DNA from 3 places in the Cytobacillus sp. genome. Region 2 is predicted to be linked to each of the others. Evidence: a T-box and tRNA genes for the amino acid it is inferred to sense, from the RefSeq annotation. Region 2 holds a T-box; the other regions hold tRNA genes.
What was found. A T-box is a leader RNA that pairs with one kind of tRNA and senses whether it is charged. The one in region 2 lies ahead of argS (arginine--tRNA ligase), so its partner is inferred to be a tRNA-Arg.

Region 1 (10,746 bases), on a different contig from region 2:
GCAACTTAAACATCATATAATTGTATCATATTTTTGAATGAAAAAAAGGAAGTAAAACATTGACATATGCTAAGGGAGATAAACTATACTAATTATTATAATATTTATAAAAATTAAACGATTTTCATTAAACCTATAGTAAGATAGTAGAAAAATATAGTATTTAGCTGGGAGAGGGAATGAATGAAGGTAAGTCTTTTTGCAACATGTCTGGTAGATATGTTTCAGGGAAATGCAGGAAAAGCAGCTGTTGAATTGCTTGAGCGCCTGGGATGTGAAATAGATTTTCCGGAATCACAGGTCTGCTGCGGCCAGCCTGCCTATAACAGCGGCTATGTGAAAGAATCAAAGGAAGCTATGAAAAGGATGATTACAGCATTTGAGCATGCAGAATATGTTGTTTCCCCTTCTGGATCTTGCGCCTATATGTTTCATGAGTATCCGTACGTTTTTAAAGGTGACTCTGTTTGGGAACCAAGAGCAAAAAAGCTTGCAGAAAAAACATACGAACTTACTCAATTTATCGTTGAAGTTCTAAACGTGGATGATGTTGGAGCAAAGTTAAAAGGAAAAGCCACTTATCATACATCCTGCCATATGACCAGGCTTCTTGGTGTAAAGGAAGCACCTATGAAATTATTGAAAAATGTGAAGGGCCTGGAATTCGAAGAGCTTCCCGGCAAGGAGCAATGCTGCGGTTTTGGCGGTACCTTTTCCGTGAAAATGGCTCAAATATCTGAACAAATGGTAGATGAAAAGGTTGGGCATATAGAGGAGACTGAAGCAGAAATTCTCATTGGAGCTGACGCAGGGTGCCTGATGAATATAGGAGGCAGGATCGGCAGGCAGGGAAAACCAATAAGAGTAATGCATATTGCTGAAGTGTTAAATTGCCGCTAAGCAATTAATGGACATGCTTTCCCGCAAGAAGGAAAGACAATTTTGAACGTCGATAATTGTTTATCGTAGGCAGCCTGCCCCCTTGAGCAGTCGGGGGTGGGCAAGGCGCTTGTGCTTTTCTAAAGGGGGAATAGAAATGGCTATGAAAATAGGAACAAATGACTTTAAGGATCGTGTGGATTCCGGAATAAACAATTCCTTTATGAGAGGGGCAGTGTCAGGTGCCCAGGAAAGGCTTCAGACAAGAAGGCTTGATGCTGCAGCAGAACTTGGAAATTGGGAAGAATGGCGGTCGCTTTCAGAAGAAATTCGCCAGCATGTACTTGAAAATCTTGATTTTTACTTATACCAGCTCAGCGAAAATGTAGCTAAAAGGGGCGGGCAGGTTTTTTTCGCTGAAACTGCAGAAGAAGCATCTTCCTATATACGGGAAGTAATTGAAAAGAAGAATGCAAGAAAAGTGGTTAAATCAAAATCTATGGTAACCGAAGAGATACATTTAAATGCGGCATTGGAAGAGGCCGGATGTCAGGTAATTGAAACAGATTTGGGGGAATACATCCTTCAGGTGGACGATCACGATCCTCCTTCGCATATAGTTGCGCCTGCTCTTCATAAGAATAAAGAGCAGATTCGGGATGTGTTTGCAGAAAAACTGAACTATCAGAACACAGAAAAGCCGGAAGAACTTGCATGGCATGCCAGAGAAATGCTGCGCGGTGAATACTTAACCGCAGATGTTGGCATAACGGGCTGCAACTTCGCTGTTGCTGAAACTGGTTCAATCACCTTAGTGACTAATGAAGGCAATGCAGATCTCGTCACAGCCTTACCTAAGACGCAAATTACGGTAATGGGCATGGAAAGGCTGGTCCCGACTTACGAGGAAATGGAAGTGCTTGTCAGCATGCTGACGAGGAGCGCTGTTGGACAAAAGCTAACGAGTTATATTACTGTTCTGACTGGTCCAAGAGAAGAACTCGACGTCGATGGTCCTGAAGAATTCCACCTGGTTATAGTGGACAATGGCCGCTCTTCGATTTTAGGAGGGGAGTTTCACTCCATTCTCCAATGTATCCGCTGTGCTGCATGTGTAAATGTTTGTCCCGTATATAGACATGTAGGCGGCCATTCCTACGGATCCATTTATTCAGGCCCGATTGGAGCTGTGCTGTCACCCCTTTTAGGAGGCTATAATGATTATAAGGAATTGCCATATGCTTCAACACTTTGTGGAGCATGTACGGAAGCCTGTCCAGTCAAAATCCCTCTTCATGAACTTCTTCATAAACACCGGCAGGTAATTGTCGAAAAAGAAGGAAGAGCTCCGATATCGGAAAAGATGACTATGAAGGCTTTTGGGCTGGGGGCAGCTTCACCCTCCCTTTATAAGCTTGGGTCAAAGCTGGCACCGGCAGCCATGAATCCATTTACCGCAGGGGACAAAATTACAAAGGGACCAGGCCCATTAAAAGCATGGACAGAAATCAGGGATTTTCCAGCTCCCAATAAAGAAAGATTTCGCGATTGGTTCAAAAACCGGCCAAAAGGAGGCGGACAGCAGTGAATGGAACAATTCAGAATCGAGATGCTTTTTTAAATAAAATTGCAGGCAGATTGGGCAGGGAAAAAAGAATTACTGGAGTCAAAAGACCGGAATGGAGCTTTAACCCGCAGGATGCAGTCTTGAAAGAAGCGGATGCTGATGAGCTTCTCGAAGCTTTAAAGACTCAGTGTACGAAAATCCACACTGACCTTGTTGTAACCAGTGCTGCCAATTTGACTGAAACGCTCAAAGAAATTGTAGCCCAATATGGCGGGGGTCCCGTTGTGACCTGGAAGGATGACCGCTTTAGACAGTTTGGGCTTACACCGCTATTCAAGGAGATTTGGCCAAAAGAGAATATAGATGTATATGAATGGGATTATTCTGAAGAAGGAAGAAATATTGAATACGCAGAACATGCTAACATCGGCATCACGGTCAGTGAAATAACTCTGGCTGAATCTGGCACAGCAGTCTTGTTCAGCAGCAAGGATCACGGGCGGACAGTCAGTTTTCTCCCTGCTGCTTCTATCATCCTTATTCCGAAAAGCACCCTGGTTCCGCGCATGACACAGGCAGCAAGGATCATTAGGGAAAGGGTAAACTCAGGGCAGCAGGCACCTTCCTGTATTAATTTCATTACTGGACCAAGCAACTCCGCTGATATTGAGATGAACCTCGTTGTTGGTGTACATGGGCCTGTTAAGGCTGCGTATATAGTTATTGATGATTTATAACTCGTGGGGCACCAGGCATCCGGTTTTTGTAAGTATGAGAAAAAACGCCAAACTTTTGTTGGCGTTTTTTCTAAAAGCGTCCCAGGCGAGATTCGAACTCACGACCTACAGCTTAGGAGGCTGTCGCTCTATCCAGCTGAGCTACTGGGACAAAATATATAACACAGTTACTTATTATAATCCAATAATCAAAAATGGTCAATGGTTATGACTAAAGTAAAAAACCGGCCAGTAATCCATGACCGGTTTATGCTCTAACTTGTAAGTTTTTTACGATAAAATCTGGCATATGCCCTTGATCTATCTTTAAGCTTCTTTAGCTGTGACGTTTTCAGTTCTATAATTGGCTGTGCAAATGAAGTAATCAGTTTGCTTGAGAGAAGCAAAGTAAGCAGCAGCGATATTCCGGCAAGCAGCAGGAAGTTTTCCGGTTTGTTAAAAAAGCCCTGTACATCACTTTCCCTGAATACTCGTACAAAGAAACCGTGGAGCAGATAGACATAAAGTGTATTTTTTCCTAAATTAGTAAAGAAATATTGTTTACGGGGCACAAAAGCAAAGAAGCTAAATACCATTATCAAACTTAGGACATAAAAGCCCAATCTCGTAAAGACTGCCCCAATCGAAGCTGTCCCCATTTCAGTATATGGTTTTGAGCCAAGCAGCCATTTATAATCCACTTCAGGATAGAGATAAAAGCCTGCAAAGACTACAGCAAAAATAGCTAATGCACTAATTCTGAACTTTGGCTGGAATAGCGCATAAAAATGCTCCTTCTTTAAATAATACCCCATTAGGAATAAAGGAAAGAACACAAATGTTCTGGATAAGCTTAAATAGTTTGAAATCCAATCGGCATATCCGACGGCAAGCCCAATGATAAAAGCAGCAGCCAGGGAATATACAGGTTTATACTTTGCAAAGAATAGAAGCATGATATTCCAGAAGAACATGCTGATCAGGAACCATAAAGACCAATGCGGGTTAAAAGGATCCAACTCAAATGTGCCTTTATTATATAAAAAATAATAGAAAATCGAATAAATAACCTGAAAAATAATATATGGCAGTATGAGCTTTTTTGCAATTTTCTTTATATACCCTTTTTTATAAAAGCCTTTTGCAAAAAAACCGGAAACCAGTATAAAAGCTGGCATATGGAACGTGTAGATTACCTTATATAAAGTATAGATTGTTTCATTATCTTCAATAAAAGAGCGGAGTAAATGTCCAAAAACGACAAAGAAGATCAAGATGAACTTCATGTTGTCGAAGTAAAAGTCACGTTGTTTCATAAGTCCTCCTCTATTAAAGACCCCCAAAAATTCTCTTTCTTTCTTTACCCACTTTAACATGAAGCAAACTTCTTTTCTCGTGTAAATAGAAGGTTTAATTTACAGATAAAGTAAAATGGTTGACCGTCGAAATTTCTGTCATACTATCTATAAATTCCTGTTATACAAAGAATGTTTGCTTGTTAGCTCATATATTATATGGCTTGAATGGCTTCTTGTAAATCTGTTTCAAATCTCAATTGTGAAAATTCATTTTTGTCGCAGATAAAAGGGAGTAGTTCGATTAGTATGTCATAGCTGACGATTTAGTGAGACAATCAGGGTTTTAAAGAGAAGATTCTTAAATGGAAAATGTGCAGGGAAGGCTGTATTAAAATGAAAAATTGGAAAAATAATCTTCAAATGTCTTTTTTGTTCTATTATAATGAATTGAAAGAATAGTAAAAAAGAATTAGAAACAAACTAGTTCAATTGTTCGCATCTGGTTAAATCACAAAGGGGGAAGCAATGTTGAAAGGGGTAAGAAAATTTATACCGGGCAAGAAGGAAAGAAAAGAATCGTCCAAGCCAATAAAGCTTAGCATAGCCAAGTATTTAAACAAAATGGCCAGCACTAGATGGTGGAAGAACCTGAAGCTTGGCCAGAAATATGGGGTTGCGCTTTTTGTGACCATTGGGCTATTCACGGTTTCCACCGTTCTTACTTTCTTCTTGCTGACAATTGCCAATTCAAAACTGGAGATAGTTAAGGATTCTGGGGAAAAGGCCATTAAGATTACTGAATCAGCGGCCACTTTTCATCATAAAGGGAGCACGATTGGAAACTTTATCATTGACTCCAACCCAAAACATTTAAAAACATTCGATGAGCTGACAGAGGATTTTAATAATTTGAAAGAGGAAATTTCTCCAGAACTGAGCGATTCAAAATTAAAAGCCCTTTTTAGACAAATTGATGAAAATGATCAAAAAATCACCAGTTTATTTCATGATGTCATTGAGCCAGAAGTGAAACTCCAGCATGCAAGAGAATATAGGCTGGGAAAATTGCAGGCCGATAATATCATTTCTGAAACGGTCGATAAATTAAATACTCTCAGCAGCATGATGAAAGAGGATCAGCAAAAGGCTGTGACTTCTGCTAAATCTGGCCTTATCCTTACTTTAATAGTACTTGGCATTTCAATCATCATTTCTGCTATCCTGGGAATCGCAAGTATCCTTTTTATAGGACGTATTATTTCTAAAAAGCTGACTGCCATTGTACAATTCTCAAATGATATTGCAGGAGGAAACCTCAATGCAGATTCGGTGGAGTATGAGGGTGATGATGAAGTAGCCCAGCTTAGCAGAGCCATGAATTCCATGAAAATAAAACTGAAGACCATGATTCAGGAAATTAATGCAGTTTCTGGGTATGTGACAGAAAGAAGCGGAGAACTGAATATTGCTGCAAATGAAGTGAAAGCAGCAAGTCAGCAGGTTGCTTCAACGATGCAGGAACTATCCGGAGGCGCTGAGGATCAGGCGGGCTCTGCAACACGTTTATCTTTAATGATGGACGAGTACCTGGAAAAAGTGAAGGAAGCTTCATACAGCGGTAATGAAATAAAGAGTGCTTCCACAGAGGTGCTATCGCTCACTGAGAATGGAAACAAGCTAATGAAGGAATCCCAGGAACAAATGGGATTAATTAACCAGATAATGAAGTCATCAGTGGACAAGGTAAATGGACTCGATGATCAGACAAAGCAAATATCCAGATTAGTTAAGGTAATAAAGGAAATTGCAGACCAGACTAACCTGCTGGCATTAAATGCAGCCATTGAAGCAGCCAGAGCCGGTGAGCATGGAAGAGGTTTTGCAGTTGTGGCAGATGAGGTGAGGAAACTGGCTGAGCAGGTATCATTCTCGGTTTCAGATATCACTAGAATTGTCGTGGGCATTCAAGCAGAGTCAAACAGTGTGGCCACGTCGCTTCAAACAGGCTATGTTCAAGTTGAAAAGGGAACTGAGCAAATTCAATTGACGGGGCAAACATTCCAGAATATTTATGAGGCAGTTAACTCAATGTCAACAAATGTCAGTGACATTTCCCGCAGCCTTGAGCAGGTCTCCATTAATTCCTCCCAAATGAACCAGTCCATTGGCAGTATTGCCGCAGTATCTGAGGAATCTGCTGCAGGCATCGAACAAACGAGTGCATCAATGGCTCAGACTAACCATTCAATGGAGGAAATCTCAGACAATGCACAGTCCTTGTCGGAATTGGCAGAACAATTAAATGAGATGATTGCAAAATTCAAATTGTAAATTCCAGGCATACTCTTGACAGGGTATGCCTTTTCTTCTCCCCCAGAACCCTTTGATATGAAAAATTAATAGGACAGTTTTCTCAGAGATTTAAAGGTTTTAGTCAGATCTTGTAGAAATATTTAATTAATTGCATATCCCAATAGGAGGAAATAGAGTGGTCATTATGAATCAGGAAATCAGGAAACTCTATGCCAGGATTGAGACTTTGGAAAAGGAAAATAATATTTTGGCCAATGATAATTCACCTAAATATAATATATTCTCACGCTCGAAAGATGGAATTATAATTTTTGATAGCCAGGAGAGAATTGTGGATGTCAATCCATCATTTGCTGAAAGCTTAAAAATGGATAAACAATATCTGCTCGGCAGGAATTTGTCTGATATCGTGCCGAAAAATAGGCATTTCAAGCTTGAAAAGCAAAGGGAACTGTTGAAGAGGAAGGAAAGTGTCAGGGGCATTCTTCCTATTTATAACGGCAGAACGATAATAGAGTTTGATTTTACTACCAGCATCCTTAATGAGGGCAGTCTTTATATGTGCATATTAAGAGATGTAACGAGTAAGCGGCTCCTGGAACGGAAAGTGAAAAAGAATGAAGAGCTGTATGCGGACCTATTTACCGAAGCTCTGGATGGGATCATTTTTTGGGGTGGAGATGGCGAAATCATCGATGCGAATGAAGCTGCTTGCCGAATTTTTGAATGCACTCATGACGAGCTTCTCAAAAAAAAGATAAAAGATTTTGTATATGAAAAATCGGAAAGATACAGAAGCATTGTTAAAGAGATGTTCGTTAAGGGAAGCATACGGGATGAGCTAGTTTTTCTTATGCCAAATGGCCAGTTCAAATCTTTGGAGTTTACAGTGAAATTAAACTCCGTTGAAGGCTACCATATGACTATCTTCAGAAATGTCAGTGAGCGTCATGCCATGGAGAAAAGCTTGAGGGAAAGCGAACAAAAATTCCGCATGATATTTGAAGGTGCCCTTGAAGGTATTCTTCTTTGGAACGACCAGTTTGAAATAGTCGATATTAATCAATCAGGTCAGAGATTGCTTCAAATGACAAAAGAGGAGCTTATCAGTGTATCGCTGCATAGTATTTTGAATGACTGCAATATAACCGATGATGAATTAAAGGAGCAGATAAAAAACATACATTCAGCGGGGCAATCAGACGGTAACCTTTCCATTACTCTGAAATCAGGCAGAAAGAAGTTCTTTGAGTTTTCCAACAAGCTGAATATTTTTTCTAATATCAGTATGACAACATTTAAAGACATAACTGAGAAGCTGGAAATGGAAGAACAGCTTCGGAAATCAGACACTTTGAATGTCATTGGAGAATTGGCAGCAGGAATTGCCCACGAGATCAGAAACCCAATGACAGCTCTTAAAGGCTTTATACAGCTGCTGGAGGGCAGTGTGAAGGAAGATCATTCTATGTATTTCAATGTGATTACCACTGAGCTTAGCAGGATAGATTCAATTATTAATGAATTTCTCATACTCGCTAAGCCTCAAGCTGTCAAATTTGTGGAAAAAGACATATCTCAAATCATGAAGGAAACAGTCGATCTCCTGAGTGCTCAGGCTGTGCTGCATAATGTTCAATTCAGGACTTATTATGAAAAGAATTTGCCCAATGTTTTCTGTGAATCCAATCAAATGAAAAAGGTCTTTATCAATATAATAAAAAATGCGATTGAAGTCATGCCTAAAGGTGGATATATTACTGTATCCATTCAGAAGGGGTTAAATAATAAAGTTCACATATCCATTAGGGACGAAGGAACAGGAATTCCCGCACATAAAATAAAAAAGCTTGGTGAACCTTTCTATACTACAAAGGAAAGAGGCACTGGACTTGGTTTAATGGTTACATATAAAATTATTGAAGAACATAAGGGAACAATTGAAGTGGAAAGCAAATTGGGGGAAGGAACTGTATTCCACATCTATTTGCCCTATATTTTAAAGGCGGGAATGAAATGACACTAAGAATTTATTCTAAAAAAAACACACCGGCAGGAGACATTTACATTGTCATTGAAAAGGGGATCCTTTCGGCATTATACATGGGGAAAGAAGATTTTCTCGAAGGGGAAGAAGTTTTATCATTGCAATTCGATCCCTCCGATCCTTTAATCAAAAAGTGTTCGATCCAGCTTGGGGAATACTTTGATGGGCAAAGGAAAAAGTTCGACATCCCTATAGAACCTCATGGCACTGAATTTCAAAAAGCAGTCTGGAAAGAGCTTTGCCTAATCCCATTTGGTGAGACAAGAAGTTATCAGGACATTGCTGTCAAAATAGGGAAAGAAAAAGCAGTGCGCGCCATTGGACAGGCAAACAAGGCCAATCGCCTTCCGATCATTATTCCATGCCATCGGGTAATCGGAAAAAATAAATCGTTAACAGGGTATGCAGGAACCCGGACTGAAATTAAAGAAGTACTGCTATCCCTCGAGGGGGCTAATTATATTAAATAGCTCTTTCTTAAATCACCTCTAAGGGTGATTTTTTTATGCGATATTATATATATGGTTGACTGGAGGAGATTAATTCGATTATTATCTAATTAGATGATAATCGAAATGAGGGTGCTGGTATTATGCAATTAAATCGTTTAGTAGCTTTTTATAAGACAATGGGAGACCCAACCAGAATCAGGATTGTTTTTCTTCTTGCCAAAGGGCCTTTGCATGGACAGGCGATAGCTGGGAAGCTTGGATTGACCCCGCCAACCATTACCCATCATTTAAATAAACTCAGGGAAATAAACCTTGTTTATCAGAGAAGAGATAAAAATACAGTTTATTTCTATCTAAATGAATCCGTACTGAAACATCAGTCGGGTGTTCTTGCGAAATTGGCAGATAAAGAGGAGATTAAGAAAATGGAAGAACAAAATTCAGAAAGCCAGAAGGTTATTGAAAACTTCTTTACAAAAGATGGAAAACTGAAGAATATACCTGCACAGAGAAAGAAGAAGCTCATGGTTTTTGAACATCTAATCAAAGGGTTGAAAATGGGAAAAAAATATGAAGAAAAAGTGCTCAACGAATATATTAAACAGTATCATGAAGACTATGCTACAATACGCAGAGAGTTTATTATTAATCATTATATGTACAGGGAAAATGGCATTTATGAATTAAACCCTCCAGAAATGTGGGCAAAAATAGAAGGGTAAAAAAGTCAGGGGCCCTAGTCAGGGCCCTGTATGCCATCAGCGGTAAAAATCCGGTTTGCGGTCAGTAAAAATCGGAATCATGCTGCGGACTTCTTTCACTTTATCCAGGTCTATCTCAGCATGGAGGATTTCTTCTGTTTCAGAACCTTCAGCAAGCACTTCTCCCCAAGGATCTATAATCATCGAATGGCCTGCAAAGACATTGTCAGGATCAGAGCCAGAGCGGTTGCATGCAATTACATAGCACTGGTTTTCAATGGCACGTGCAATCAAAAGCGACCGCCAATGTGCCAGCCGGGCCAATGGCCATTCTGCTACTACAAATAAAGCTTCGGCACCTTCCGCTGTATGGGTCCGCACCCACTCAGGAAAACGGATATCATAACAAATCATCCCTGCAAACTTCCTATTTTCCAGAGAAAATACTCCCTTAGCTGTCCCTCCTTTCAGATAGAGGTGTTCATTCATAAGCTTGAATAAGTGCAGCTTGCTGTATTCATGTATGAAGTCACCCTTGTTATCTACAATCAGCAGAGTATTGTAAATGCCTTCGGATGTTTTCTTTGCAACAGATCCTCCTATCAGATGAATTCGATTGCTCTGTGCTGCCTCTTTTAAAAAAACTAGTGCTGACCCGGCATCCTGGTCTGCAATTTCACCCAATCTGGTCAAATCATAGCCTGTCGTCCAAAGTTCAGGCAGCACAATAACATCCGGATTAGCCTTAAGCGCCTTATTAATCATGGTTTCGG
Region 2 (10,746 bases):
ATTTAATCATTGAGAGGCTGGGAATAGAGAAAATCAATCAGCTAATCAAAGGTTTGGGGTATAATTGTACAGAATTAAACAGGAAGATGATGGACTTTGAGGCATTGAAAAACGGCATGGACAACACTACGACTGCCAGGGATATGGTGTCTGGCATAAAGGCGTTGGCAGAGCAGTCACTTTTAACCGGGAAATACACACAAAAAGCACTGGATATATTGGAAAAACAGCAGTACAAAAACAAACTTGCAAACACGATAGACACGGAAAAAGTCAAGGTTGCCAGCAAAACAGGCGAACTTCCAGGAATAGAGCATGATTGCTGCATATTTACCCATAAAGGAAAAACTGTTTACGCCGCTGTACTTGTGGACCAGCTTCAAAGCCAGGCAGCGGGCAGAGAATTACTGTCCGCAATCGGCAGTCTCATTAATCAATATATAACCCTAAAATAAGGAACCGTATACTGAGAACGGTTCCTTATTTATTTATGCAGTTTTTGCTTTTCAGGTAAAATTAGGAGATGGACGTTCCTCGAAGATAATTCGTGCGTTAGGCGCTGCGCTTTCAAAATTATTTATGATGAAAAGGGCATTTCCCTTCGATTGGTTTAATGTCATCACCGATAAAGTATTGTTTCCACTCACGGTGTTCGGGATCGCCATAATGGCTGATGTTTGGATGGGTAGGGAGGCCATCCCATTTTTCAACCCGTTCCCTTACTTTTTCCCTGGACATGATGCCGCCTTTAGAGGTGCCTTCAAGGCCTTCAAAAATGCGGCGCGGCTGGAAACCGAGCACAAGGCTATTGCCCAAATCCCTCGTCTTTCTCTGCTTGTAGGCAGGCGCATTTCCAAACACAAAGAATGGTTCCTCGGCAAAAGAAAACGCCCATAAATGATGGTCAGGATCTGTCGGATAATCCTTTGGCCAAGGCTTTGTATCAACCTTATGCAGGTACTGAAGGATATTCCAGAAATATTTTCTGTAATGTTCAAGCGGGTTTTCATCTGTTTCCGGCTCCACAAATACAAACAAGCCATGTCGAATCAGTTTTGGTGCGTCAAATAGCTCGATAAAGGATTCGAGGGCTTCCGGCAGGTTAGACCAGTCCTCCTGTGTAATATAGGCATATCTCAATTCGCCGCGCATCTCAGCAGTCATTCCAAAATAGCACGGGAAGGTTTTATCTGTAACCGTATCATGAAATGTTTTATATTCTTGAATAACCCACTCAGGCACAATTTCGGGGTTAGTCATATCCTCTTTTGTTAAGAGAAACTTACTGGCAGTTTTCATTTTTTCACCTCAGAATGATTTACTTATGAAATATGTACCCCTTAAAAAGTCCTTTGAAACTAGCTGAGTGGAAACGAAAAAGAAAAAGAAAAAGACAGCCGTGTTGGCTGCCTTAAGCTTTATCTAATGATTTTCGGTATTTATATTGATTGAACTGAAAGCGGATAAAACAGCCTATGCAAAATCCCAGAATGGCAACAAATGCTGATAGGGCTACCATAGCTGTAAAAACATACCCTGCAGCTGTCCAGCCCAGAAGAAAGCTTATTAGGCCCAGCGCCAGGCAGGCAACGGCAATCACTTGATTAAATTGCTGCTGCTCCCAGTCTTCGGGAATGTAATCAGCAGGATTTTTTCTCAGAAAATGTTTTGCTGTACGCATAATGGGATTGTAGCTGAACAATAAGCCCATTATACCTGCAAGTAGGGGGATGGCAAGAATCCATGCTTCTCCGATAAGCCACGAAGCTAAAACACTTAATACGATCGACCATTGATTGGTTCTTACGAGCGGACGGGGAATAGAAACCGGTGTATTTGCCAATTATTTTCCGACCTTTCTCATTGGTTTTATAGGTATTATTAGTTTACTTAAATTGCAGGTTTTTGTGAAGAGAAAAAGCCTGGAAAATAAAAAAGCACGCCCACAGGGACGTGCTTCAAAAATTATTTCAGTGGCCCATTGTTTTCATCCATCCGGTTATTGCGCGGATTTAATGGGTCGTTTGCAGGATTCATAGACGGATCTGGGCTTGTTGGGTTAATCGGTTTATCAAAAGTACTAGTGGCGTTGCCTGGTTTCATTTCAGGCATGGCTTCTTTCATCACTGCTTTCGTATCGGCATCTTTGTTAATAGTTGTTTCTTCAATTTTACGATCAAGCTTTTGAAGATACTTGGCTGCAAAATCCTTTCCACCAAGACCAAATGATAAGCCGAATGCCAGGGCAAGTGCACCAAGCGTTAGAATGAACGCAGCATTTACAATGGAAGCGGCGAGACCAAGCTGATCGAGTGCCATAAAGATTGAAATCGCGATAATGGCTGCCTGAGCGATATTGGCAAGGAATTTATAATGCGGTCCTTGAAGAACCGTGCTTAGCAATTTCTTAACCAGACCTCCCAGCCACAAACCTACGCCAAGAATGACAAGAGCTGCAATCACATGAGGCAGGTAGGCAATTACACCTGTCGCCAATGTTACCAGGAAGTCAAGGCCAAGGATATTAAGAGCCTGTACCACAAACAACAGGACAATAATCACTTCTGCAATATAGCCAATCACCTGGGAGAAGCTTAAACCATTGCCTGCAGCAGCAGACTTATTTAATCCCATACCGGAGAAGTAAGAATTCAATCCAATGCGTTCGAGTAAACTGGAGACGAATTTGCGTACCCATTTTCCGAGCCAAACTCCAATCAGCACGAAGAATATAGCTACAGCAATATTCGGCAGCATCGTCAGGACATCATTCAGCATGGCAATGGCAGGTCCGGAAATGCCTTCAATATCCAATCTCTCTAGAGCGGCAATGACTGTTGGGATCAGAATAAGAACAAACACAACTGTGCCAATCACAGATGCCAGGCTTGTCCCTTCAAACAATCGGTTTAAGCCAAGTCTTGCGGTCAGTTTTTCACTTCCAATAGCCTGCAGGAAATTCGTTACAATATCACGGACGATTTTCGCAACGAACCAGCCTACAAATAAAATCAGGGCTGCTGCAAGAAGCTTAGGCAAAAAGGCCAGGATGCTTTCAAGCATGCCGGTGAACGGTCCGGCGATTCCATTCATGTTTAGAGCTCCCAATACAGCCGGCAGGAATACCAGCAATGTCAGATAGAACACAATTTTAGCTGCGTTATCAATAACATTGGCAGGCTGCTCTATATGGTCTGTTAAATTCCATTTGCTAAGCTTTTCTTGAACTTTGAGCGTTCTGCCGCTCTTTCTGATCAGCAGGCTGAGTCCGGTGGCGATAAGCCATGCGAATAATAGAATTAGAGCTGCTTTTAAAATGCTCGGCACTGCTGCCATTATGGAGGAGAACATGCCCACAAGAGGTGCAGCGATAATATCGAGGTCCAATATATTGAAGAACAGGATAAATACGAACACTAACAGCAGATAGAAAATAATCTTGCTGATTATTTTCTCAGATGAATACTTTCTATTTGCTTTATCAGGGAATACTCTGTCATCAAGGCTGGTTTTGCGCAGCCCTTTTAAAACGGCTTTTTCTATTGCTTTTGCAATCATCCACCCAACTAATAATACTAATAGTGCTAATAATAAATCAGGCAGTTTGGCCAAAAGGTAATCAAATCCGCCCCAGTACCGATTATTGTCCAATATTGTCACTCCTTAAAAGAATTTGTAGAATTGCATACTTTCATATACCCACTGCTTTTAGGAGTAAACAGTCCTTTTATCAAGATTGTTTTCGCAGAAGGGGCGTTTGACTTGCCCCATTCGGACAGAAGAAGAGGAAAACAGGAAGATGGAGTCCGAATGTGGCGCTCATTCGGACAGGGGAAGAGGAAAAAGGTAGATAGAGTCCGAATGTGGTGCTCATTCGGACAGAAGAAGAGGAAAACAGGGTGGTAGAGTCCGAATGTGGTGCTTATTCAGACAGGAGAAGAGGAAAACAGGGTGAAGGAGTCCGAATGTGGCGCTCATTCGGACAGGAGAAGATATAACACAGAAGGAAGCTTTATGAATCCTGCCTCTTCACCAAAACACAGCAGTTGTTATAGACACGCATAATACATGATAAAAACCTATCGATGAGATAACAGACTTTATAGAAAAGAGACGTTGGAGGTCATTTCCAAAGTCTCTTTTCTATAAATCTTACCTCGTAAATTCCTTACGTGCTAAATCGATTCTTTGCTGCTTTTTTCAATGAGAATTGCGGAATACTGATTCCAATCAGGATCAGCACAATTCCGAAAGTCTGTGCTTCCGAAATTCTTTCGCCTAGAATCAGCATGGCCGCAGCAACAGCAGCCGGGAGTTCGGCAGAACCTACAATTGTGGCAAGCCCTGAATCTAAATGGGGTGAACCGATTGCAAAAAATAAAATTGGGAAAATGGCTCCGAACAATGCCATCAGCAGGCCGAATTTCCATAGGCCTTCAAGCTGAATGCCGCCGCTTATTAAGACGGGGCCTGAAACAGCTGCAACCAGAAGAAGTCCGCCAAATGTGATGAAGATGCTCCTCTGAATGGTTGGAATTCCCTTACCTGCCTTGCCGCTCGCAAAAATGAATACGGCAAATGTTACCGCAGATAATAAGCCATAGATCAGGCCATCAGCTTGAATAGGATGTGACCCGGAATTAATCAGGTTGCTTGCAAATACTGTCCCTATAATAAGCAAGATCGAAGAAATGACTTTTGCTTTACTGGGCATCTTTCTTTCATATAGGGCTTCTAAAAGAATTCCTATCCAGGTGAACTGAAATAAGAGAACAACAGCGATGGAGGCCGGATTCCGGTCGAGGCTCATTCCATACAGAATGCCTGTTAAACTTAGGGAGGCACCGGTCAATAACAAAGCTGCTGTTTGTTTAAGGGTGATTTTCGTTCTTTTGATAAATGGGAAAGAAAGCAACAGCAAAAGGAGCCCAAATAAATATTGGCTTCCGGTCAATTCAGGAACAGAGTGGCCGGCCTGGAGTCCAAGTTTTACAATGGATGCCAGAATGCCATAACTGCATGCGCCAAGAAAAATAAATAATGAATATTTTAAATTTGCCATTATGGATACTCCTTTCTAAAGAGGATATGGGGCAAGGTCAATCATAACATCTCAGTGATCCTAAAGGGGAAAGATTTTTTTTCACAAAAATAAGAGCCAGTGATTTTTCTCACTGACTCTTTCTTTATTATCGTCTATTCTCCTAAGTAGGCATTTAACATCCAAATATGCGTATCTAATTTCTCCATAAGGCCGATGGCGAAGTCGCCTGTCACTTGATCTTCCTGCTCCTCAGCAAGCTGGGCTAAAGAAATTAATAGTTCTTTAATCTGTCTATAATCGGAAGTAAGAGCGGCAACCATATCTTCTGCTTTCTTTTCCCCATTAGTCTCTTCAAGAGTAGTGATGCTTAAGAACTCCTTTAATGTCGCTGCCGGTGAGCCACCGATTGCAAGCAGGCGTTCCGCTGCCTCATCCACAACTTCCGCTGCTTCATTATATAATTCTTCGAACTTTTCATGAAGGGTAAAGAAAAGCGGGCCTTTTACAAACCAGTGGTAGCGGTGCAATTTAGTATAAAGAACACTCCAGTTTGCGATTTGTACATTTAATGCTGCATGTAATTTTTCCATTTTTATATTCCCCCTATGTCATTTATATTTTTATTATAACAAATATTAAATTAAAATCAATACTTATTTATAATAATTATAAATAAGATAAATTAGAAATCCGCAGTATAACCCTGAACGATTATGGTAAAGTGATATAGTACCGCTTAATTGGGAAGACATAACGGTTAGTGAGGATTTGAAATGGAATACGTTTTATTTATTACACTCGGAGCGCTTATTAGTGTGCTTTCCGGTTTTTTTGGAGTAGGCGGGGGATTTATTCTTACTCCCACTCTCATGCTATTTGGTTTTTCTCCTGTAGAAGCGATCACCACGAGTTTGCTTTTTTCAATTGGAACCTCCCTTTCAGGCATCTTCGCTCATATCAGGATGAAGAATATACGGCTTAAGCAAGGGCTGATACTTGGACTAAGCGGCATGGCAGCTACTCAGGCTGCACACCCCTTTGTGCTGTTTCTTGAGGAAAAGGGCTGGGATACGTGGGCAGTGCCTTTGTTTTATATCATTCTCCTGTCTTATTTTGCTTTAGGTATGTTAAAAAGCGGGAAAAAGTCTGCCTCAGGCGCCGTTCCGCCTTCTGAACTATCTCCATCTATTGTGAAGATGGTGCTCATTGGATTTTTTGCTGGCTTTGTTTCTACGACTTTAGGTGTGGGCGGCGGCTTTATTATGGTGCCTTTATCGGTTGCTTATTTAGGGATGATGCCGAAAAAAGCAGTAGGGACCAGCTTGTTTGCTATTCTGCTGATTGTCACTGCAGGCTTTGTTTCTTATTCTTCAACCATATCCATTGATTATTGGATTGGCCTTTCACTGGTAGGAGGAGGCCTCATAGGGTCACAATTTGGAGCGAAGCTTACCTCCTATTTTGAAAACGAAGAGATCACCTATATGCTCGGAGCCTTATATATGGCTACTGTGGCAAGTGTGATTCTAAAGTTAATACACTTGAATTATACCGGCTTACTGGTGATGGCCATCTTTGTCGGCGGATTTTTAGTAAGAAGCCTTGTGAAAATGCAGAAAGCAAATACCCGCACAAAGGCAAAAAAGGAGAGACCATAATGGCCTCTCTTTTTACATTTGCTGGGGCACCTTCATGCCGAGTGTTTGCATGCCATCGGTAAGGACAATTGTGACTGCTTTGACAAGGGTAAGTCTTGATTTGATGCCGTTATCTTTCTCCAATATTCTTACCTGTCCGTAATATTTATTGAAGGCTTGAGCCACATCAATCAAATATTTAGCCAGGACAGAAGGGGAAAGCTGCATATAAGATTGTCTGATTTTTTCAGGATACTGATAGAGCAGCTTGATAATTTCCCAGCTGTAAGAATCAGATAGCCCATTTTCGGCAGATGGAACATTGTCTGCCTTGCGGAGCAGAGAATAGGCCCGGGCATTGGTGTATTGCAGATAGGGTCCTGTTTCTCCTTCAAATGTCAGCATATCTTCAAGTGAAAATTCAATATTATTCATGCGGTCATTTTTCAGGTCATGGAACAGAATAGCCCCGATGCCGACTGCTTCAGCGACTTCATCTTTGTTTTCCAAGCCGGGATTTTTAGCTTCGATATTGTTCTTTGCCAGAAGGATTGCTTCATTCAGGACCTCCTCAAGAAGGATGACTCTGCCTTTTCGGGTAGACATCTTTTTCCCATCTTTTAAATAGAGGCCAAAAGGGACATGTGTCATATTATCCGCCCACTCATAACCCATCTTTTTAATAACGCTTTTAACCTGTCTGAAATGGATGCTCTGTTCCTGACCGACAATGTATAGGGAATGATCAAACTGATAGGTTTCTTTTCTGTAAAAAGCTGCAGCGAGATCCCGTGTTGCATACAGAGTCGCTCCGTCGGATTTTTTTATCAGGCATGGAGGGAGGTCTTCAACAGGCAGTTGAACCACCTCTGCGCCATTAGACTCAGCCAGCAGGTCTTTTGCCATGAGTTCCTCTATGACGGGTTCCATTTTATCATTATAAAAAGCTTCACCATTGTATGAGTCGAAATGAATACCAAGCATATCATAAACCCGCTGGAATTCTTTCAATGATTCATCTCTAAACCAGCTCCAGAGTGCCTGAGCTTGCTCATTTCCGTTTTCAAGCTCTTTGAACCAGGAACGCGCTTCATCTTCAAGGGCTGGGTTAGCTTCTGCTTCTTCATGGAAGCGTATATATAGGCTAAGCAGTTCCTTTATGGGATTTTCCTTCACTTTATCCGGGCTGCCCCACTTTGTATAAGCGGTGATCAGCTTGCCGAATTGTGTGCCCCAGTCGCCTAAGTGGTTGATTCTGACCGCTGTATAACCGCATTTTTCGGCCAGGCTGCCGAGGGCGTTTCCAATGACCGTAGACCGCAAATGGCCCATGGAGAAGGGCTTTGCGATGTTTGGCGAAGAGAAATCAAGCACGGCTGTTTTGCCTGCGCCATCATTCAGCTGTCCATATTCTTTTCCTTCGTTCAAAATTTTTTCCATTATGACTGCACCGGCTGACTCTTTGGAAAAGAAGATATTAATGTAAGGACCAGCAGCCTCTGCTTTTTCGATATGCGGTCCCTGAATCAGGCACGCTGTCTCTTCAGCAATAGAGGCAGGTGACTTCCTCAATGCTTTTGCAAGTGTAAAACAGGGAAAAGCAAGATCGCCATATGCCGGATTCTTTGGCGTTTCGATTAAGTCTGCAATTGCTTCGTCTGAAAGCTGCCCATTCAGCACTGAAGCCAGCTGGGCTGTGAAAATAGCTTTAAAATTAATCATATTACACCTCCTGGAAAATAAAAAAGCCCGTCTCTATATAAATATAGAGACGAGCTGAATCTGCCCGCGGTACCACTCTGATTGTCCAAAGGACCTCTTGCAAAAGGACGTTTCCTAATATTTGAACTTCCTTATGGGGTTTGGTAACGGGACTCCTTACCCGGCATAGCCTACTTTTCTTTCAGCTATGCATCTCCGAAGTGCGCTTCGCAAAAAGGATTTTCCGACAGGCTTGCACCGTCCCTGTCTCGCTTTTAGGAAAGAGCCCTTTGCTACTCTCTTCATCATAGACACTAAATATATTAATGTTATTATACGCGGTTGGAATTATTTTGCAACATAATTTGAATCCGTTGAAAACATATAAGTCTTATGATGGTAGCGAATGCTGAAAATCAGGCCCATCGCCATCATGTTTCCCATAAGCGAGCTCCCGCCGTAGCTGATAAACGGCAGCGGAATGCCGGTGATTGGCAGTACCTGAATTGTCATACCGATATTTTGAAATACATGGAAGGTGATCATACTGATGACCCCGACACAAATATAAGTATTAAAGGGGTCGGTCGTCTCCAAGCCGGTTTTAGTTAAGTGATAGATAAGCAGAAAGAAAAGGCTGATTACTACACTGGCACCAAAGAAGCCGTACTCCTCGCCAATGACGCTAAAAATAAAATCAGTATGGGCATCAGGCACATATACCTGTCTGTCAGTAAACCCTTTTCCGGATATTAATCCTGAGCCGATTGCGAGCATGGAGTTGTACAGCTGCATTCCGGCTCCCTGCTTGTGATTAACCGGGTCAAGCCAGGAATAAATTCTGCTGAACTGATAGGGGTCTATCCCAAGGTACTTCTCCAAAATCTCTGGTGCTATGATGACCAGATAAAGCACCGTTCCCGCGAAGGCGCCAAGGATCCCATAAATCGGAACAAGGATTTTCCAGGTGATTCCGGAAACCAGGATGATTCCTGTTAAAATGGCGATGATGACAAGGGCGGTACCCAGGTCTTCAATAATGATCAATCCTAATGGAGGCAATGTGGCTGCCCCTAATTTGATTAGAAGGAAAAAGTCAGTTCCTGCAGTCTTTGCCTGATATTTTAGATGGTGGTCAGCGATGATTTTGCTGAGGGCAATAATAAGGAATACCTTAACAAACTCTGAGGGCTGCACAGAACCAAGTCCAGGAATGATATACCACAATGTAGCCCCTTTGCGTTCTGGTGCAATGCTTTCCGGTGCAATGAATAACCCGACAAGCAATAGGATGCCTAAACCATACAGCAGCCAGGTAAGCCTTCTGATTTGCTCGCTGTCAAAATACATGACAATTGCCACAATGATAGCTCCAACAACATAATTTTTTATTTGTGAGACGACAAAATTCCCTTCATATTGATTGGAGGATTGTCCGCTGTAAATAGCGATGCAGCTGATGAGGAAAAATAGCAGCAGAAGAAAGCATAATGTCCAATCGAATCGGTCTGAGAATCTATTATTCTGGTTCATTTGTATACACCTGGTTTCTTTACCTTTTTACATTTTTATCCTAACAAAGAAAAATAACCCTTACAATGGAGAACAGATTACATTTTTTCTCTGCATGTAGTTAGACGAATGAATCAGCACGATGGTTTCCTGTATTTTCAAAAAAACGGGCATGCTGCAATTTAAAATTTTTTCTCATCGGCAAATATATTTTCAGCTTTTTTTGCTACAATAAGAGAATAAAATACTGGATGTTTAACAGGCAGTTTCAAAGGAAGCTGTCTTTTTACTAATTTGTGAAGGTGCTTGTGCTATTCTTATCTGTCTAGCCCAGTGCTTTTCTTTGAAAACACCACTTTGGGTAACGGTTCGGAGGTTTCGTCATTGAAAAGAAGGAATCATGCAATTCGTGATCTCATCTACATCCATCTTAATGAACAGGATCAGTATGTGATGACTTATGGAATTGAGTTTGCAGAGTTTGCCCAAACTCTTTCAGATTCTATTAATAATCTGCTGCTGTTAAAGCATCGTTTTGAACATGGGGACTTTAATACCCATACGATGTTCGATTATGTGTCAAGGGACAAGCTGGGCAGGCTGGTTGAGGATGATGTATACGGCTATGGCGATTTTTGCTGGATCGACTTCGAGGAAGAGGAAGCGGTGAATGAGCTTCCCGGCCAGACAATTGCTGAGCTTCTTTATCTTGGTCATGTCAAGGAACATCTTAAGCCGCCTTTTTACAATTATCTGAGCAATCGCTTTGTGTACCTTGCCCATGATGATGGCTGGTTTAACCGCACATATTATCGCGATCTGAACGATTTTTACCGGATGCTTGGAGAAGTA
Region 3 (10,746 bases), on a different contig from region 2:
CCATTAAGGCTATACCCGAAATATCCCTCATTATTCCTTCAAGAGCTTCAAGCAATTCCCTCCCATCGGAAGTAAGACTCATTCCCGTACTCGAGATGCGGATCAGGTTCTGGTCTTTTAAAAACTCAACCTCACCTCTCAGCACTCTTTCCGTCAGGCCTAAACTAACCGCAAGGCTCCTTCTTCCAACCGGCTCCATCAGCCCTATGTAATGAAGAATCCCATAGCGCTTCTGCATAACCGCAAGCATATCAGGCAATAATCTTTTTTGAATATCAATTAGTGAGTACATCCGGAAAGCTCCTTCATCATATGTGGTCATTTTTTGTCCCGCATAGACATATTATGTCCCACTTACCACAAAAAAAATCACCCTTGCTTCTCCTTCATAATAGCAAGAGTGAGTATTGAAATCAACTGATAAAACTCAGTTTTTTTCTGTAAGCGCTTCACTTAATGTAATGGCGTCAATATGCCCGAACTGAACTTCGTTCCCATCAATTTCAACCACCGGGATCATGAGCCCATACTTCTCGGTCAGTTCATCGCTCACATCAATGTCTTTTTCAATTAAGGTAAAATCATATTCTTTCTTTAATTCCACTATTACTTCCTTAGCTTTATCACACAGCGGGCATCTGCTGCGTGTATAAAACACTAGCTCTGGCTGTTTCAATCAGCAAATCTCCTTTGTCAGTCATACCTTTTCCGTTTCGATGATGATGGGATGCCCAGCTGATCCCGATATTTTGCGATCGTCCTTCTGCTGACAACCATCCCCTCTTGTTCCTTCAGCAGCTTCACAAGCTCTTGATCGGATAAAGGCTTTTGCTTATTTTCCCCTTCAATCATTTTACCAATAATCGTCTTTACCTGCTGTGAAGACGTATTTTCATCGGAGGTTGTTTTGATTGTGCTTGAGAAGAACGATCTCAGCTCATACGTCCCATATGGCGTTTGTGCATATTTTTCCCGGACAGCACGACTGACAGTTGATTCATGTATTTCGAGTTCATCTGATATTTCCTTCATGGTCATCGGCTTCAGATGAGAAGGTCCTTTTATAAAAAAGTCCTGCTGTTTTTCAACGATTTTAAGTGTCACATTCGCAAGAGTCTCTTTTCTCTGCTGGATGCTCCTCATGATCCATTGGTAATCCTGCTGCTTTTCCTGTAAAAAGCGGCTGACATTACGGTCACCAGTTGCCGAAAACTTTTTATAATAGCCTTCATTAAAACTGATTTTAGGAAGCACTTCATCAAAAACACTGACAGAAAAAGAGCTTCCATCCCACTTAATAATCACGTCCGGTGTTATATATGCGGATTTCTCGCTTTGAAAGGATGAACCCGGTCTTGGATTCAAGGTCTGAACAAAGTCGAATACCTCTTGAATCTCTTTGAGCTCCACACTGAGCTGTTTGGCAATCTCCTTCCATTTCTTTTCCGCAAAAAAGGTAAAGTAATCATCTATAATGATTTCAGCCAGTTCATTTCTCACTGGCAATCTCTTAATCTGCAGGGACAGGCACTCCTGAAGATTCCTAGCACCAATGCCAGCAGGTTCGAGTTCCTGCAGCTCTTCAAGCATTTGTTCCACATATTCAAATGGCATCTGGAGAGTCTTGGCAACTGTCTGCAGATCCGCCCGAAAGTAACCGTTTTCATCAAGGCTCTCAATAAGGTGCTCAATCACTCTTTGTTCGTCCTTGTTTAATTTCAAATGAAGCTGCGATCTCAAATATTCATCCAGCATCATCGTCTTACCGCAGCCAATCTGCTCAATCCAGTTTATTTTATCCTTTTCCACTTTTGTTCTAGTCAGTTTGACACGGTCATAACGGGGATCCATCGTCTGGACATGTCCGGACTCAACTTTTAAAAGGGGATTTTCAAGCGCTTTGCTTTCCAGGAATTCAGAGAGCTCCTGTGTGCTGTATTGCAGAAGGGCAATCGCCTGCGTCAGCTCCTGTGTCATTGTTAATTTCATTGTCTGCTGCTGCCATAACCCAGCTTTCAAATTCATCATACATTCCCCCTGTCCCCATTTTACAATATTCCCCGTAAATGTTGTATGGAAATATGTTGGCAAATGCCATTCGCACCGGCACTTCTCCATCTTTCTGAATACTTCACAATATGCATGGCAGAGGGAAGAATATTCATTTTTTATGGTGAAAACTGCGGATTTTAAGGATTTTTTTGAAATTCAGGTTTAAATTCAGGAAGTTTTTTTGATTTATGTGCGGATAGAGGAAATTTATTTGCGGATAGCATAAAAAGTAAAAACTCCCTGTCCATATCAGACAAGGAGTTTTGGCAGCGCCCTCGGCAGGAATCGAACCCACATCTTAAGAACCGGAATCTCACGTGCTATCCGTTGCACCACGAGGGCAAATATTTTATTAGGTGGCTGACCAAGCGCTCAGCCGCTACGATAACTAATTATATGATATGTTTATTCACTTTGCAAGCCTCCTTTTAGTTTTAAAAGTTAGAACAATGGGTATCATGGAATGAGATAGTACAGCACAGAAAAAAGTGTCGAACGAATCAAACACGATTTCCATGCGATTCGTTTGACCTTAATTGACCATCAGTGTATCATAATAATACATAGGAGTTAAAAAATTTTCTTTACTTGGAAGAACATGCTTGTTCATCTTGTATGTTGACCTTATCTTGAAGGAGGAATTGGAAAATGAACTTAATCCCTACAGTTATTGAACAAACAAACCGCGGGGAGCGCGCTTATGATATTTACTCCCGCCTTTTAAAAGACCGCATCATTATGCTGGGAAGCGCAATCGATGATAATGTGGCAAATTCAATTGTTGCCCAGCTTTTATTCCTTGAAGCAGAAAATCCTGAAAAAGACATTTCCATTTACATTAATAGCCCGGGCGGAAGCATTACGGCAGGTATGGCTATTTATGATACGATGCAATTCATCAAGCCGAAGGTACAAACCATTTGTATTGGTATGGCAGCATCCATGGGTGCGTTCCTTCTTGCTGCTGGTGAGAAAGGCAAGCGTTTTGCCCTTCCAAACAGTGAAGTCATGATTCATCAGCCGCTGGGCGGAGCTCAGGGACAGGCGACTGAAATCGAAATCGCTGCAAAGCGCATTCTTTTCCTTCGCGAAAAATTAAACACAATTCTTTCAGAGCGCACTGGACAGCCTCTTGAAGTCATTGCGAGAGACACTGACCGCGATAATTTTATGACAGCTGAAAGAGCTCTTGAATACGGTTTGGTTGACCAAATCATTACTAGAAACTCTTTGGATGAGAAGAAAGATAAATAATAAGCATAAAAAAACAACTCGCATCTTCCCGATGCGAGTTGTTTTAGTTTTCCTTTTGAATATAGTTCGCAAGTGCCTCAAGAGCTTCGTTTTCATCGTTCCCTTCGGCCTTGAGGGTAATGACTGATCCTGAGCTTACAGCCAGACTCATCAGACCCATTATGCTTTTCGCATTTACCTTCTTTCCGTCCTTCTCCAGAAAAATATCGGATGAGAACCGATTGGCCTCCTGTACGAACAATGCCGCCGGACGTGCCTGTAATCCTGTTTTCAGCTTAACTTCAACCTGTTTTTCCGCCATTGTACATCTCCTCCCTGCTGATCCCTCTGTCAGTGAGCATCTATAGTGTCGCCTGACCGAAGTTTCTCAGCAATTTCATCTATTTTTCTTAATCTGTGATTAATACCCGATTTACTGATATTTCCTCCTGAAACCATTTCCCCAAGTTCTTTTAAAGTGACATCCTGGTAAGCTACACGCAATTCGGCAATTTCCCTCAGTTTGTCAGGCAGAACCTGAAGTCCGACAGTTTGATCGATGAACCGGATATTTTCCACCTGACGCAAGGCCGCTCCGATAGTTTTGTTTAAGTTCGCTGTTTCACAATTTACGAGTCGATTGACCGAATTTCGCATATCTCGGACAATCCGGATATCTTCAAATCGGAGCAGAGCAGCGTGTGCGCCAATAATATTTAGGAACTCCGTTATTTTTTCGGCTTCCTTTAAATAAGTGATATAGCCTTTTTTACGTTCAAGCGTTTTGCTGTTCAGCCCGAACGAATTCATCAGTTCACAAAGGGAGTCATTATGCTCCTTGTAAAGCGAAGAGATCTCAAGATGATAGGAGGAGGTCTCCGGATTATTAACAGATCCCCCGGCAAGGAATGCACCGCGCAGATAAGAACGCTTACAGCATTTCTTTTTTATAAGCTCATTGGAGATATCGTGTGTAAATACGAATCCCTCGCTTAAAATTTCCAGATCATCAAGAATCATGCTGGCCTGTTCCGTTAGCCTGACAATATAAACATTGTTCTTTTTCAGCCGCATTTTTTTCCGGACCAGAAGCTCAACCTGAACGTTGTAATTCCTTTTAATCAGTGTGTAAATCCTTCTTGCGATTGCTGCATTTTCCGTCTGAATATCCACAATCAGTTTCCGGCTGGAAAAAGAAAGTGAACCATTCATCCTGATCAGGGCGGACAATTCCGCTTTGCCGCAGCAGTCTTTTATTTCCAGGTTCGTCAATTCCTTTTTCGTTTCCGAAGCGAAAGACATCCCTTCACCCCCTATCCGCAAAAGCGCTAAGCCAGTGGCATATAAAAAGATATTCTTCACTGAGCAAACGTATGCACAGTTTATTTTTTACCGGCAAAAGCCCTTTCACACCTATATATTACGCGTTAAAACGCCTATTGGTTTCATGTAAAAGCAAATTATAAAGCATCTGGGCAACTTCTTTTGTATCATGGCGAATGATGCCGCCTTCGTGGCTGACAATTTCACCGTGCATGATTTCAAGGCCCAGTTCGGTAAGAGCACCTGTATCATACACAACAGGCTTTGCCATTTCTTCGCTGTACCGCTCCTGAATATGGGGAGGGATTTCTTCATTGTTTACCAGAATGGTATTGATAAAAGCACTTCCCATGTGATCATACAGTGCTTTTACATGATCGCTTGCTGTATAATCGAGCGTCTCTCCCGCCTGTGTCATTAAATTGCATATATATACCTTTTTCGCTTTCGAATGGCAGACTTCACGTCCCAGCCTGGGGACAAGCAGGTTTGGAAGAATACTGGTATATAAACTGCCAGGCCCGATGATAATCATATCAGCCTGTCTGATAGCCTGCAGTGATTCAGGCAGGGCTTTAATATTTTTTGGGGTTAAAAATACCCGCTTTATTTTTTTACCGGAATAGGGTATTTTTGATTCTCCCGATACTATGGTCCCGTCTTCCATTTCAGCATGAAGGACTACGCTCTGGTTAGCAGCCGGCAACACCTTGCCCCTTACGTTTAACACCTTGCTCATTTCCTGAATCGCATGAACAAAGTTTCCGGTAATCGAGGTCATTGCCGCGAGAATTAAATTGCCAAGCGAATGCCCGGATAACTCATTGGATGTCGCAAAGCGGTGCTGGAACATCTCCTCAATGAGCGGCTCCACGTCTGAAAGAGCTGCCAGCACATTGCGGATGTCACCGGGCGGCGGAATATGAAGATCATTTCTCAATCTTCCGGAACTGCCGCCATCATCGGCAACTGTCACAATGGCAGTTATATCAACAGGGTATTGTTTCAATCCCCTTAAAAGGACAGGAAGCCCTGTTCCTCCTCCGATGATGACGATTCTTGGCTGTCGGTTCATTTGATGTTTTCCTTTCTCCTCTCGATGTCACGGTGAGTGATTGCCGTATGGTAATCCTTGCTGTAGAAGTTAGCGATATATTCTGTCAGCGCTACCGAACGATGCTGGCCTCCCGTACAGCCGATTGCAACGACCAATTGAGCTTTCCCTTCCCGTTTATAATGCGGAAGCATAAAGCTCAGCAGATCCGTAACCTTTTCGAGAAATTTACTAGTTTCGGTCCATTTCAGCACATAGCTGGATACTTCTTCATCCAAACCTGTCTTCGGCCTCATATGTTCAATATAATGCGGATTCGGAAGGAATCGGACATCGAATACGAGGTCGGCATCAATTGGAATTCCATGCTTAAAGCCAAAAGACATGACGTTAACCGTAAATATTGTTTTTTTATTCAATGAGAACTCCGTTAGAATTTTCTCGCGCAATTCCCTCGGCTTCATTTGCGATGTGTTATAAATAAGCTGGGCCCTGCCTTTTAATTCCTCAAGCAGCTCCCGTTCAAGCTTTATGCCTTCAAGAGGCAATCCTGATGGTGCAAGGGGATGGAATCGTCTTGTTTCTTTATATCTTCTGACGAGTGTCGAATCATCTGCATCTAGATATAAAATTTGCGGGGTGACCCAGGATGTTTCGGATAATTCATCCAGCGCTTTAAATAAGTGGTCAAAGAACTCACGGCCGCGCAAATCCATCACCAATGCGACCTTATTCATTTTATTCCCTGATTCCTTCATAAGTTCAAGGAATTTCGGCAGCAGCGTCGGCGGCAAATTATCTACACAGAAGAAGCCAAGATCTTCAAAGCTTTGGATGGCTACTGTTTTCCCTGCCCCTGACATTCCCGTAATAATCACCATTTGAGTATCATTAACTGCACCCGTACTCATTTATAATTTCCCCCTGTTTCTGTCAAATTCAGCTTGGATCCAGCCTGTAACTAAGCAGTTCAAAATCTGGCGTATACGTAAACGTTCCATAAATCATGCCCTGGCCATGAATCATATACTCCAAAATATGTGAATCTCCGGCAGCCATCGGCAGATTCTTAATCTCTGAAAACGGATGCCAGCGAAGCTTGCCTTCCTCTGATTCATCCAGGTTCAGCCCATCAGAAGCTGTAGCCAGAAAAGTAAACATCATCCACTCCTGTACGACTTTATCGCCATCCTTCATGATGAACGTAAAAATGCCTTTAATATTCGGATTGCGCAGGTAGATGCCTGTTTCTTCCCTGAACTCACGTATGCACGAGTCCCTCACTGATTCACCAGGCTCCATCTTTCCGCCCGGAGCCACCCACCAGCCTCTTCTTGGCTTTTGTAAAAGCAATACTTTATCGTCTTTAAGTAACACACAGTTCGTGACTCGCTGCAACACATTTCACCTCTAATTTCCGAAATCATACCGCTGCCGCCTTTCCATGAAATCGCTTAAAGTAAAGGCTGGCTAACGTTCTTTTCTTATTCATTTCATTATACTATTTTTGTCTTAGAGCCACAATGAATACAGATTTCCAAAATACATTCTTCAAAAGTTACAGTTATACGAAAAAAAGAGCACAGGCATATGCCTGTGCTTTAAAAAGGATTATATCTTTAAAAGGGGGTCAATTTCTATTCCTATATTACCCGAAATTTATTTCATCAAGGTTACAGGAGAATTAAAACCACATGACTTTTTGTAAAACTTTTCAACCAGTGGCTATTTTTACTAAAATAAAAGGCATACAGCCCATAGGACCATATGCCTGCTCACATTATTTTTTCGTTTTAAGGCGTTCTTGCAATTCTTCCACATAGTGCTGGGCGCTTTGTGCGGCGATGCTTCCATCACCAGTCGCAGTAACGATTTGGCGAAGAGATTTTTCGCGGATATCCCCGGCTGCAAAAATACCTTCCACCTTAGTTTCCATTCGGTCGTTTGTTTCAATATAGCCATTGCTGTTCGTGATGCCAAGGCTTTCAAATGGCTTGGAAAGAGGAACCATGCCGATATAGATGAAGACACCATCTGCTTTGAATTCTCTTTCTTCACCTGTTTCAGCAGACACAAGCGTTACACTGCCTACTTTTCCGTCCTTATCATTGACTTCCTTCACTGTCGTGTTCCAGATAAAGTCAATTTTTTCATTGTCAAATGCACGCTGCTGCAGAATCGCCTGCGCACGAAGCTGGTCCCGTCTATGAACGATTGTCACTTTAGAAGCGAAACGGGTCAAATATACGCCTTCCTCAACAGCAGAGTCGCCGCCGCCGACAACAACAAGCTCTTTGCCTTTAAAGAATGCTCCGTCACAGACTGCACAATAGGATACCCCGCGTCCGCCAAGCTCTTTCTCACCAGGAATGCCAAGCTTTTTGTATTCGGCACCAGCTGAAATAATGACTGAGCGTGCTTTATATTGCTTCGATCCAGCAACAACTGTTTTATATTCTTCGCCGTCAATGATTTCTTTAATATCTCCATAAGCATATTCAGCGCCAAATTTCTTCGCATGATCAAACATTTTAGTGGATAAATCCGGGCCTAGAATATGGTCAAAGCCAGGATAGTTTTCAACTTCTTCTGTATTGGCCATTTGCCCGCCCGGAACACCGCGTTCAATCATTAGAGTAGACAGATTTGCACGAGATGTATATACAGCAGCAGTCATTCCTGCAGGGCCTGCGCCAGCGATAATGACATCATAAATTTTTTCTTCAGTCACAGCGAATCACTCCTTCAGTAATCAGAAATCCAGTATTTTAAATAAAACACTCTATAAATACGCATATTATAGTATGACCTTCTTACTGTTATCCTATAAAATTGGCGCGTGTTTCGTCCAAACATCTGCTCACTGAAGGCGGTCATTCACCGATTTTACATATTTGCCCATCGTCGAAGCGGAAATCCCGTATCTCCCTGCAATTTTTGATTGGGAAACCTTTTCGTTTCGAAGCTTATGCCAGACATACTCAATGGCTGCAGCCCAGGCCTTTTTGTTTTTAATATTCTGGCTGTTGTTTGTCAATTCAGCAAAAATGGTAAACCACATTAAATATAGGCCGGCTTCCACCGTGCCAATCGGATGGTAGTTTTCATAGAACAGTTCTGCTGTCTCATGTGCGGCCTGAACCTGGGCAGGCGCTTCCTGGTCTGTTTTCACAAAAGAGAGATATTCCTTCTCTATAGCCGAAAACTTATTGTTCTGTACAATTGCTTCAGAGATCAAAATTTCATCTCTTCTGCTGGATACGGACGTAAGGAAAAGGCCGAATAGCCGCTCTTCTATATAGTCGCTTTCCAGCTTTTTTAAAATGGATGAATAATGGTCTTCAAAGCCGCTGCTGGTTACTTTTTCATCGTTCCAGGGCTCAAAGCCTTCTTTTTCCGGATTAATCTCGATGGCTTTCTTCCATGCCGATTTCGCCATCTCTTCCCGGCCTGTAAAATAGGCGGAATAGGATAACCAGTAATAAAATGGTCCGTCCCCTTCAAAGCCTTTCTTTTGAAGCTTGCGAAGCCATGCAAAGGCAGCCTCATACTCGCCGGTCAGAGCAAATGTGGCACCAAGCTTGAACTGATGTTCTATTGAAAGCGGCTTAATTTTTTTCAGCGCCTCTTTTAACAAGCGCACCTGCCTGAAATTCCGCTCGTAAAAAGCAAAGACAAGCTTGTTGCACAAAGCGTGGAGATTTCCCGGATTTTCTTCAAGGACCTTCTCTAAAATATCTGATGCCTTTTGCACTTCTCCAAGATAAAAATACGCCAGGGCCAAATTGTTGTATGCGGACCAATATTCCGGATACTCATCAATAACAGAGTTCAGGATCTCAACCGCTTTTGGAAAATGGCCGGACTCCAGCAATTCCCGTGCGTGTTCCTGCTTCGTAATCAGGTCATCCTGCTCGTAGAGCTCATCATCCAAATCTTCCCCTTCAAGCGTCAGAAGTTCCAGCAGATCCTCTGTATCTTCCGTAAACTCTCCGTCCCGATCCAAATCCAGATACGTATTTGCATGTGTGTAAGCATCTTTGAAAAGGCCCATATGAGCATAGTTGTTGGCAAGGAAATAATGGCATTCCACCATATCCTCATCAAGCTCCTCCAATATCATATGAAGCAGCTGATTCGACTCCTGATACTCACCTATTTCTGAATGAACAATCGCAAGCTGGCAGATAATCATCGGTTCACCCGGCTCAAGCTGCATTGCCCTCATTAAATATTTCTTTGCTTTATGAAAATCCCTGCGGTGGTACGCCTTAATCCCTTTGGAAAAATAGTACTCACCATTCGGGATAAATGACAGTAACTTTCCCTTTTGGTGTCTAGCTTTAGAGTCTTTACTCATGAAATCCTCCATAAATGTTAGTAACTAAAGTAGTATATCACACGAACAAGCCTGTGGAGAAGGGAAGAAATGACAATACTATTCCCATTCTTAATTTTTTATTGGAAATCTTATTGCGGTTATGTTTTAAAGGGTTGTTGCGGTGGTTTAGCGGTGCTGGTGTTTAAGATCGGTAAAATTCTGGCAGTTTAACGGCGGGTGGTAGCGGCGGCCTTTGTTGGTGCCTGTGTGGGGGAGATTGAGGGACTGGATAAGTTTTAAAGTTACAGTGCGGGATGTTATACCAAGGAAATGCCGGATCTCTTGGTTTGAAACTGGCTGATTATTATTTAATAGAAACAGATCAACTAGTGCATGGCTGTGAGCTTCTCTACTTATTGAATTGCATTTTTGGCAATGCCACGCTGCGAAGAGCCGTTTCATAAACGTTGTGTGGCAAGAAGGGCAAATAACACCAGCTTTTATATCTGAAAAGGGAATCTTATAAAAATTTAGGGCATCAAATGTTTCAGGATGATTCTCTTTCATTAGCTGGCGGGAAATTCTTTTTAATTCTTTTAAGTCAATATGCTCATTATAGGTTTGGCTTAACTTCTCTATTTCGCTGGTCAGGTATTGGACGTGTTTAACTTTTTGGAGGAGATGAACAGAATTGGGGTTTGTTTTTATAATTGTAGTTGGCTTGCTTATCACAACGAGGAATTCAATAGGGAGTTTACTATCT

Region 1: it encodes a tRNA-Arg, which carries the amino acid that the T-box ahead of argS (arginine--tRNA ligase) is inferred to sense. The anticodon was not compared.
Region 3: it encodes a tRNA-Arg, which carries the amino acid that the T-box ahead of argS (arginine--tRNA ligase) is inferred to sense. The anticodon was not compared.

Annotation. Positions count from the first base shown of each region.
Region 1 is NZ_CAXQGS010000040.1:22,882-33,627, forward strand. It holds gene ACEQ1T_RS06220 ((Fe-S)-binding protein) at 184-900, shown strand; gene ACEQ1T_RS06225 (LutB/LldF family L-lactate oxidation iron-sulfur protein) at 1,037-2,467, shown strand; gene ACEQ1T_RS06230 (lactate utilization protein C) at 2,464-3,183, shown strand; tRNA gene ACEQ1T_RS06235 (tRNA-Arg) at 3,261-3,334, opposite strand; gene ACEQ1T_RS06240 (acyltransferase family protein) at 3,438-4,478, opposite strand; gene ACEQ1T_RS06245 (methyl-accepting chemotaxis protein) at 4,986-6,791, shown strand; gene ACEQ1T_RS06250 (PAS domain S-box protein) at 6,958-8,793, shown strand; gene ACEQ1T_RS06255 (methylated-DNA--[protein]-cysteine S-methyltransferase) at 8,790-9,290, shown strand; gene ACEQ1T_RS06260 (metalloregulator ArsR/SmtB family transcription factor) at 9,413-9,994, shown strand; gene ACEQ1T_RS06265 (carbon-nitrogen family hydrolase) at 10,031-10,746, opposite strand, start outside.
Region 2 is NZ_CAXQGS010000127.1:35,931-46,676, reverse strand. It holds gene ACEQ1T_RS21530 (serine hydrolase) at 1-455, shown strand, start outside; gene ACEQ1T_RS21525 (YqcI/YcgG family protein) at 574-1,299, opposite strand; gene ACEQ1T_RS21520 (DUF4395 domain-containing protein) at 1,412-1,843, opposite strand; gene ACEQ1T_RS21515 (mechanosensitive ion channel) at 1,966-3,651, opposite strand; gene ACEQ1T_RS21510 (DMT family transporter) at 4,169-5,062, opposite strand; gene ACEQ1T_RS21505 (Dps family protein) at 5,197-5,634, opposite strand; gene ACEQ1T_RS21500 (sulfite exporter TauE/SafE family protein) at 5,818-6,702, shown strand; gene argS (arginine--tRNA ligase) at 6,715-8,400, opposite strand; T-box leader at 8,446-8,700, opposite strand; gene ACEQ1T_RS21490 (FtsW/RodA/SpoVE family cell cycle protein) at 8,731-9,915, opposite strand; gene ACEQ1T_RS21485 (hypothetical protein) at 10,279-10,746, shown strand, end outside.
Region 3 is NZ_CAXQGS010000145.1:2,397-13,142, forward strand. It holds gene ACEQ1T_RS24615 (sugar-binding transcriptional regulator) at 1-292, opposite strand, end outside; gene ACEQ1T_RS24620 (glutaredoxin family protein) at 428-676, opposite strand; gene rpoN (RNA polymerase factor sigma-54) at 694-2,025, opposite strand; tRNA gene ACEQ1T_RS24630 (tRNA-Arg) at 2,323-2,394, opposite strand; gene clpP (ATP-dependent Clp endopeptidase proteolytic subunit ClpP) at 2,701-3,306, shown strand; gene ACEQ1T_RS24640 (HPr family phosphocarrier protein) at 3,350-3,607, opposite strand; gene whiA (DNA-binding protein WhiA) at 3,637-4,587, opposite strand; gene yvcK (YvcK family protein) at 4,706-5,683, opposite strand; gene rapZ (RNase adapter RapZ) at 5,680-6,573, opposite strand; gene ACEQ1T_RS24660 (8-oxo-dGTP diphosphatase) at 6,602-7,060, opposite strand; gene trxB (thioredoxin-disulfide reductase) at 7,443-8,393, opposite strand; gene ACEQ1T_RS24670 (tetratricopeptide repeat protein) at 8,523-10,022, opposite strand; gene ACEQ1T_RS24675 (nuclease-related domain-containing protein) at 10,170-10,746, opposite strand, start outside.